Regions from separate parts of the Cellulosimicrobium sp. BMG9.23 genome, predicted to be linked through region 2. Evidence: riboswitches for the same ligand, from Rfam matches in the RefSeq annotation. Region 2 holds a riboswitch; the other holds the start of a gene.
The links. Region 2 has a riboswitch for cyclic di-AMP ahead of AC4H2G_RS11225 (C40 family peptidase). Riboswitches for the same ligand answer to the same signal wherever they lie in the genome.
Positions count from the first base shown of each region.

Region 1 (4,041 bases), on a different contig from region 2:
TCGGCCTCGTGCCGGGCGATGATGACGTTGAGGCCCTCCGTGACGTCGGCGAGCACCTGCTCGTGGTCGATGGACGCGGGGAGCCACGCCAGCAGACCGGCACCCGCACCGACGGGCACCCCGGCGACCGCGACGAGCTCCGCGTCCCACGCGCGGGCCTGGCGGATCGCGTGCCGCAGGGCGATCTCTGCCGACGGCGACCCGTCCACGCCCACGACGATGCGGCGCAGCGGGGTGACCACCGGGAGCTCCTCGGTCGTCACGTCGTCGCCCTTGGTCCGCGCGCGGAACGGGACGACGACCGTCGGGCAGTGCGCGTGCGCCGGGAGCGCTGAGGACACGGTGCCGAGCAGCCGCTCGGTGAAGCCGCCGCGGCCGCGGGTGCCGACGACGACGAGCGAGTGCTCGCGGGACATCTCGACGAGCACGCCCGCGGCGTCGCCCGTCGTGACCGTCGCGGTGACGCGCACCCCTGCGGCGTCGGCGCGCGCCCGCGCTTCCTCGAGCACCGCGCGGGCACCCTCCTGGATGGCGCTGTCGTCGAGGGCTGCGTACCCGCCGTCGAGCGACGCGGCGGTGAACGACGGCAGCGAGTAGGTGCAGACCACGTGGAGCGACCAACCGACGCGCAGGGCGTACGCGGCGGCCCAGTCGAGGGCGTGCAGGCTGGGTGCCGACCCGTCGACGCCGACCAGGACGGTTTCCGTGCGGGTCATCAGTGACTCTCCTCTCGACGGCCGCGTGCCGTCCGGCGACCGACGTCGCCGAGGCGCCCTGGGCAGAGCCTCCACCACAGGTCACGAACGAGTCAAGAATGCCACGAACCCCGCCCCTACGCGACGACTCGCGGAGGGACGGGGCTCGTGTGACGTGCTGTGCTGTGCCTGCGATCAGGCGACGCGGATGAACGTCGGGTTCGACTGCCAGATCTGACGGAACTGGATGGTCTTGCCCGGACGCGGAGCGTCGATCTGCATGTTGTCGCCGGCGTAGATCGAGATGTGGCCCGGCGTCCAGATCAGGTCGCCCGGCTGCGCCTCGGAGCGCGGGACCTTGGTGCCGACGGAGCCCTGCGCGCCCGACGTGCGGGGAAGGCTGATGCCGACCTGCGCGTAGACATAGCTCGTGAAGCCGGAGCAGTCGAAGCCGTCGGGCGTGGTGCCGCCGTAGACGTACGGGACGCCGACGTAGCGCGCCGCGATCGAGACGATCGAGCTGCCGTAGGCCGACGCCGGGACGGAGACCGCGGCCTCCTCCTGGGCAGGCGCCTCGGCCTCGGTCTGCGTCGACTGACGCTCCTGCGTGCGGCTGGTGCTCTGGGTCCGCTCGACGACGGGCTCGGGCTCCGGCTCCGGCTCCGGCTCGGGGGCCGGGGTCACCGTCACCGGTGCGGCCTCGATCGAGAACGCGGCGTCCGCGGCGACCGTCACGGCCGGTGCGGCCTCGAGGGCCTGCCGCGCCTGCGCGGTCAGGGCGCTGAGGTCGACCGAGTTGAGCTTCGGCTCCGAGTCGACGGGGGCAGCGGTCGCGGGGGCGGCGGCGCCGATCATCGAGACGATGAGACCGGAGGACGCGGCGACGACGGCTGTGCGGCGCCCGACGGTCGACATCTGGTCCGAGGCTGCCTGGGCGATGGTGCTGAGTGGCGTCATAGGACGCCGCGCCGCGCGGTGGCGGGCGCGAGTCGTGCTCACGGTCACGTGTTGCCTCTCCTGGACGCCTGCGAGGTCAGCTGTCGGGTTCGGGTGGGAGAAACACCCGGCCTGACGGACCGAGGTCCGTCGGGCTTCACCCCAAGGACGCTGTCTCCAGCGCCCGGATTTGGGTCCCCCGTCCCTGTCGTCGGGTTGTCGTGAACCTCGGGCAGCGACAGGGTTAGGCGTTCCGCTCGAGGACTCCGCCGGACAGGTCTTCCGATGGAGCAGCACCGACCGTACAGGACACCCTGCCAAATGTCACGTTCCCATCACGACGCTCGGGAGCAGCCGCCGACGAGAGCGTGTCCATGCTGGTCAGCGCTCCGTGGGAGCGCTACCCCGATGGGCGGCTCGGGTCAGGCCTGGGCGACGAACAGGTGACGCGCGATCTCCTCGGGCAGGTCCAGGACGAGCTCGGAACCCTTGCCCTGGACGACGAGGCCGCCGATCGCCGGGCGCACCACGAGCGTCCGGCGCGGGAGCACTCCGGCCTCCGCGAACCGCGCGAGCAGCTCGACGTCGACCTGGATCGGCTCGGCGATGCGCTGGAGGACGACCTCGATCTCCTCGTCACCCGCCGCGCGGCGCTGCGCGACGTACGCAGGCAGCGGCACGACGCCGTCGAGGAACTCCACGCCCTCGAACTGCTCGCCCAGCTCGGCGAGCCCCGGGATGGGGTTCCCGTAGGGGTCGAAGTGCGGGTGGTCGAGGAGCCCGATGAGCCGCTCCTCGACGAGCTCGCTCATGACGTGCTCCCAGCGGCACGCCTCCGTGTGCACGTGCTCCCAGTCGAGCTTGATGACGTCGGTGAGCAGCCGCTCCGCGAGGCGGTGCTTGCGCATCACGCGCGTCGCCTTGTCGTTGCCCGCCGGCGTCAGCTCGAGGTGCCGGTCCCCCGTGACGACGACGAGTCCGTCGCGCTCCATGCGCGCGACCGTCTGCGACACCGTGGGGCCCGAGTGCCCGAGGCGCTCCGCGATGCGCGCCCGGAGGGGTGTGATGCCCTCCTCGACGAGCTCGTAGATCGTCTTGAGATACATCTCGGTGGTATCGATCAGATCGGTCACGTCGCGCTCCTGTCGTCCTTCGGCCCGGGCCGTCTGCTGCTCCGCCTCGCAGGGCACCCCCGCCCGCGCCGGCGGACCGGTGAGGACAGTCTATGGCGATCCCCTGACGCGTTCCGGGGAAAATCCGGGCGAACGCACGCCGTCGCACGACCCCGCCGTCGGGCGCCCGGTGGCACGGTGGACGACGCCGTTCTCACGCACCGCGCGCGCGTAGGGTGACGCTGTGACCGAGCACGCGATCCCCGCCGACGCCACCTCCCCGATCACGATCCCCGCGGACCTGCTCCCGGCCGACGGCCGGTTCGGGTCCGGGCCCAGCAAGGTGCGCGCCGCCCAGGTGCGTGCCGTGTCCGACGCCGGCGCCTCGCTCCTCGGCACGTCCCACCGCCAGGCCCCCGTGAAGTCGCTCGTGCGGCGCACGCGCGAGGGGCTCGCCGAGCTGTTCGACCTCCCCGAGGGGTACGAGGTCGTCCTGGGCAACGGCGGCTCCACGACGTTCTGGGACGTCGCGACGGCCTGCCTCGTGCGCCGCAAGGCGCAGCACGCGGCGTTCGGCGAGTTCGGCGCGAAGTTCGCGGCGGCCACGACGGCGGCGCCCTTCCTCGACCCGTCCCAGGTGATCACGGCCGCCCCGGGCACGGTCGCGCACCCGGCGCCCGCGGACGACGTCGACGTGCACGCCTGGCCCCACAACGAGACGTCGACCGGGGCCATGGCGCCGGTGCGCCGCGTCCCCGGGTCGCGCGAGCGCGGCGCACTGACGCTCGTCGACGCGACGTCGGGAGCGGGCGCCCTGCCCGTGGACGTGTCGGAGACCGACGTGTACTACTTCGCGCCGCAGAAGGTCTTCGGGTCCGACGGCGGCCTGTGGCTCGCGCTGTGCTCCCCCGACGCGCTCGCGCGCGCGGACGAGGTCGAGGCTAGCGGGACGCGCTGGGTGCCGGAGTCGTTGTCGCTGCGCACCGCCGCGGCGAACTCGCGCCAGGACCAGACGCTCAACACCCCGGCCGTCGCGACGCTCGTCATGCTCGCCGAGCAGGTCGAGTGGCTCCTCGCCCAGGGCGGCCTCGCCTGGGCCGCCGCACGCTCCGCCGAGTCGGCCGCCCACCTCTACGGCTGGGCCGAGGCCCGCGAGTGGGCCACGCCCTTCGTCACCGACCCCGCCGAGCGCTCGACCGTCGTCGGCACGATCGACCTCGACGACACGATCGACGCCAAGGCAGTCGTCGCGACGCTCCGCGCGAACGGCATCCTCGACGTCTTCCCCTACCGCAAGC
Region 1 is NZ_JBZGBZ010000011.1:146,502-150,542, reverse strand. Features, by position in the region: gene AC4H2G_RS19405 (universal stress protein) at 1-716, opposite strand, end outside; gene AC4H2G_RS19400 (C40 family peptidase) at 891-1,652, opposite strand; cyclic di-AMP (ydaO/yuaA leader) riboswitch at 1,703-1,863, opposite strand; gene AC4H2G_RS19395 (iron-dependent transcriptional repressor DtxR) at 2,054-2,764, opposite strand; gene serC (phosphoserine transaminase) at 2,988-4,041, shown strand, end outside.
Region 1: it holds a riboswitch for cyclic di-AMP, as region 2 does, so the genes downstream of both, AC4H2G_RS19400 (C40 family peptidase) here and AC4H2G_RS11225 (C40 family peptidase) in region 2, are expected to answer to the same signal.

Region 2 (4,041 bases):
GCCCGTGTGTGGTTCCTAGTGCTGAGTTGAGAGGTCCTTTCCCATGAACTTCAAGCGTGTGCTTGTTCCAGCGATCGCGCTGGTGACCGCCGCGAGTCTTGCGGCGTGCTCGAACGACGACGATCCTGGGCACGACATGGCGTCGATGTCCTCCTCGACCGAGGCCGGGGAGCAGGAGAGCCCGGCAGAGGGCGACTGGTTCAACCAGCAGGACGTCGACTTCGCCCAGATGATGATTCCTCACCACGAGCAGGCGATCGAGATGTCCGACGTCATCGTGGCCAAGGAGGGCGTCGACCCTCAGATCACCGACCTGGCGAACCAGATCAAGGACGCCCAGGGACCCGAGATCGAGCAGCTGACGACCTGGCTCGGGGAGTGGGGCTCGCCGCCGCCGGAGCCCGACTCGATGGACTCCATGGACCACGGGTCCATGGACGGGATGATGAGCGAGGAGGACATGCAGGCCCTGCAGGACGCGCAGGGCGCCGAGGCAGGACGCCCATTCCTCGAGCAGATGATCGTCCACCACCAGGGAGCCATCGAGATGGCTCAGACCGAGGTGGCCGAGGGCAGGAACGAGGACGCTGTCGCGATGGCGCAGCAGATCGTCGACACCCAGCAGGCCGAGATCTCCACCATGGAAGACCTGCTCGCCTCATTGTGACCCTCGCCCCGCGGGGCGTGCTGCGTCGCGCACGCACCGTGGGCCCCTTGACGAAGGACTGCCTCGATGGACCTAAAGAGATGGGCGAGTAGGTGGGCAGCAGCAGGAACCGTGCTGCTGCTGGCTGCCTGCACCCCGACTCCGCCACCTGCGAACACCCCCACGAGCCAGCCGCCGCAGGACGTGGCCGAGTTCGGCCACGTGCACGACGTACAGGTCGGCCCGGTCGACCCCACCATCTTGGTCGCGACCCACACCGGGGTGTGGACTGTGCCGGGTCCGTTCGGCGACGAACCAGTGCGGCCGCAACGCACCGGAGAGGGCCGGCAGGACACGATGGGCATGACTCTCGCGGTCGATGGCACCATCTACGCCTCCGGCCACCCGGCGCCGGGTGAGCAGACAGAGTTGAAGGCGCCCAACCTGGGCCTGATTCGCAGCACCGACGGTGCCGCGACCTGGGAGCAGGTCTCCCTAGCCGGGGAGGTCGACTTCCACGCATTGAGCACAGCGACTACCAGCGCGGGCACCGTGCGCGTCGTCGGCCTGGACTCGGCTACCTCCCGCCTGCTGATCAGCGACGACTCCGGAGCGACCTGGACACCGGGGGCAACCGTGCCGGCTCGCGACGTGCACGTCATCGACGCCGACCCGGACACCGTCCTGGTCACCACACCGACAGGCCTACAGGTCAGCCACGACGCGGGACAGACGTTCACCCCGGACCGGGACGCACCCGCCCTCTCGCTCGTCGAGGCAGGGCTCGGGGCCGAGCTGATCGGCCTGGACACCAACGACACTGTGTGGACCAGCGCCCCAGGCCTGGAGCCTTGGACCGCGCACGGAACCGCTCCCGGCCAGGTGCAGGCCATGACCTACGTGCCCGACGACAGCCCCGGGAACCAGCCGTGGATTCTCATCGTCACCGACACCGGCCTGTTCACCAGCCACGACCTCGGCGCGAGCTGGGACCCGGTGCTGAGCCAGGAGGTCGGGTGAGACGCCGGTCGATTGCGCGGCGGGAGACGAGAACCGTCCCACCTGCCGCGATCCACCCGTGCCCGCACGGTCGCGCGCGGCGAACCACCCCATGCTCCTCGCGGGACATCCGCGAGGGATCCAAGAGAGCGCCGAACCCTGTCACCTCTTGGAGCACACCACCAACACCCATGACAGGGACGGGGGAACCACTCAACCGGGCACCACGGTGCCCTCGGGGTGAAGCCGCACCGCACCCAGCGGTGAGGCCGGGTCACTCTCCGATCCGAACCCGACAGCTCACCCCGCAGGCGCGAAGGAGAACACCATGACCGTACGAAAGCCGGGACGCCACCGCGCGTCCCACCGACCCATCACACCCCTGACCCCGATAGCCCGCGCAGCCCAGGAAGGAGCAGCCAACACCGCCCGTAAGGGCGCCCTGCTCGCGGCCGGATCTGGCCTGCTCGTGTCCGTGTTCGCGGCACCGGCCAGCGCCGCACCGAGCACCGACCGCCCCAAGGCCGTCTCCAGCGTCGACCTGAGCGCGCTGACCGAGCCGGCCCGCCAGGCGCTCAGCGCCGCCCCAGCGGTCACCGTCTCAGCCGACGCCGCGTTCGCGATCGAACAGGCACCGGTCGCGGTCACCCCCGCCCCCGAGCCCGAACCCGAGCCCGAACCGGAGCCGGAGCCGGAACGCCAGGACCGCTCGTCCCGCAACCAGGAGCGCGCTCCCGCCCCGCAAGAGCAGGCGGGCACCGCTGCAGCCCAGGCCCCGGTCGAAGCTCCGCCGTCCGCGGCGGGCTCGGGCGTGGTCAGCGACGCGATGCAGTACCTCGGCGTGCCCTACCAGTGGGGCGGCACCACACCGGCAGGGTTCGACTGCTCCGGGTTCACGTCCTACGTGTACGCCCAGGTCGGCATCAACCTGCCCCGCACGTCCTCCGAGCAGCGGTATGCCGGCACCGTCATCTCCCGCGACCAGGCACAACCCGGTGACCTGATCTGGAGCCCGGGCCACATCGGCATCTACGCCGGGGACAACATGCAGATCGAGGCACCCTCACCTGGCAAGACCGTCCGTTACGGGCAGATCTGGCAGTCCAACCCGACGTACATCCGCGTCGGCTGACGCGTGAAGGGCCCCACCGGCCAGGTGGGGCCCTTCGTCGCGGGAATACCCCTAGGGGGTATAGTGTTCTTGGCGTACCCGGTCGCACTGTCAGGAGAGGAAGGTCGATCATGAAGCCTCACGGTCACGACGAGCATGGACCGAGCACGGCCCATCATCACCACCCCGCACCAGCCTCCGTCGACGCCGACGGCGACGACCGGGCCCCCTCGGGTGGTGCGCCCGACCCGGGCCACCACGGCGAGGTGCACCCTGGACGCGCCGATCGGCACAGCCAGGGCCACGAGCATGCGCAGCACGGCAGCCACGACGGGCACCCTGAGCCCGCCGGCCACGAGGGCCACGAGGGCCACGAGGGCCACGAGGGCCACGGTGGGCATGGCGGGCATGGTGATCACGTCGGGCAGTTCCGCCGGCTGTTTTGGATCATGCTCGTCCTGGCGGTCCCGGTGGTTGCGACGTCGAGCATGTTCGCGATGATCCTCGGGTACGAGCTGCCCGACGTGCCAGGTCTTGGTCTGGTCTCTCCGGTGCTCGGCACGGTGATGTACGTGTGGGGCGGGCGCCCGTTCCTGACGGGCGCGGTCTCGGAGGTCCGCTCGCGCAAGCCCGGGATGATGCTGCTCATCGGCCTGGCGATCACCGTCGCGTTCGTCGCCTCGTGGGGCGCGAGCCTGGGCCTGCTCGACCACCAGCTCGACTTCTGGTGGGAGCTCGCGCTGCTGATCGTGATCATGCTGCTCGGCCACTGGATCGAGATGCGGTCCCTGGCGCAGACGACCTCCGCCCTGGACTCCCTGGCCGCGTTGCTGCCGGACGAGGCTGAGCGGCTCGAGGGTGATGACGTCGTCGCCGTAGCGCCTGGCGATCTGCGAGTAGGAGATGTCGTCGTGGTCCGCCCCGGTGGCCGGGTCCCGGCCGACGGCAAGGTCGTGGACGGCGCCGCGAGCATGGACGAGTCGATGATCACCGGTGAGTCGCGCACCGTGCGCCGCAGCAACGGTGACCTGGTCGTGGCCGGCACCGTCGCGACCGACTCGGGTCTGCGCGTGCAGGTCACCGCGGTCGGGCAGGACACGGCACTGGCCGGTATCCAGCGCCTGGTCACCGAGGCGCAGAACTCCACCTCGCGCGCCCAGCGTCTGGCGGACACCGCGGCTGGGTGGCTGTTCTGGTTCGCCCTCGGCGCCGCGGTGCTCACCGCTGCGGCATGGACCGTCCTCGGGATGCCGGACGACGCCGTGATCCGCACGGTGACCGTCCT
Region 2 is NZ_JBZGBZ010000006.1:88,999-93,039, forward strand. Features, by position in the region: gene AC4H2G_RS11215 (DUF305 domain-containing protein) at 44-667, shown strand; gene AC4H2G_RS11220 (F510_1955 family glycosylhydrolase) at 779-1,666, shown strand; cyclic di-AMP (ydaO/yuaA leader) riboswitch at 1,816-1,974, shown strand; gene AC4H2G_RS11225 (C40 family peptidase) at 1,974-2,777, shown strand; gene AC4H2G_RS11230 (heavy metal translocating P-type ATPase) at 2,888-4,041, shown strand, end outside.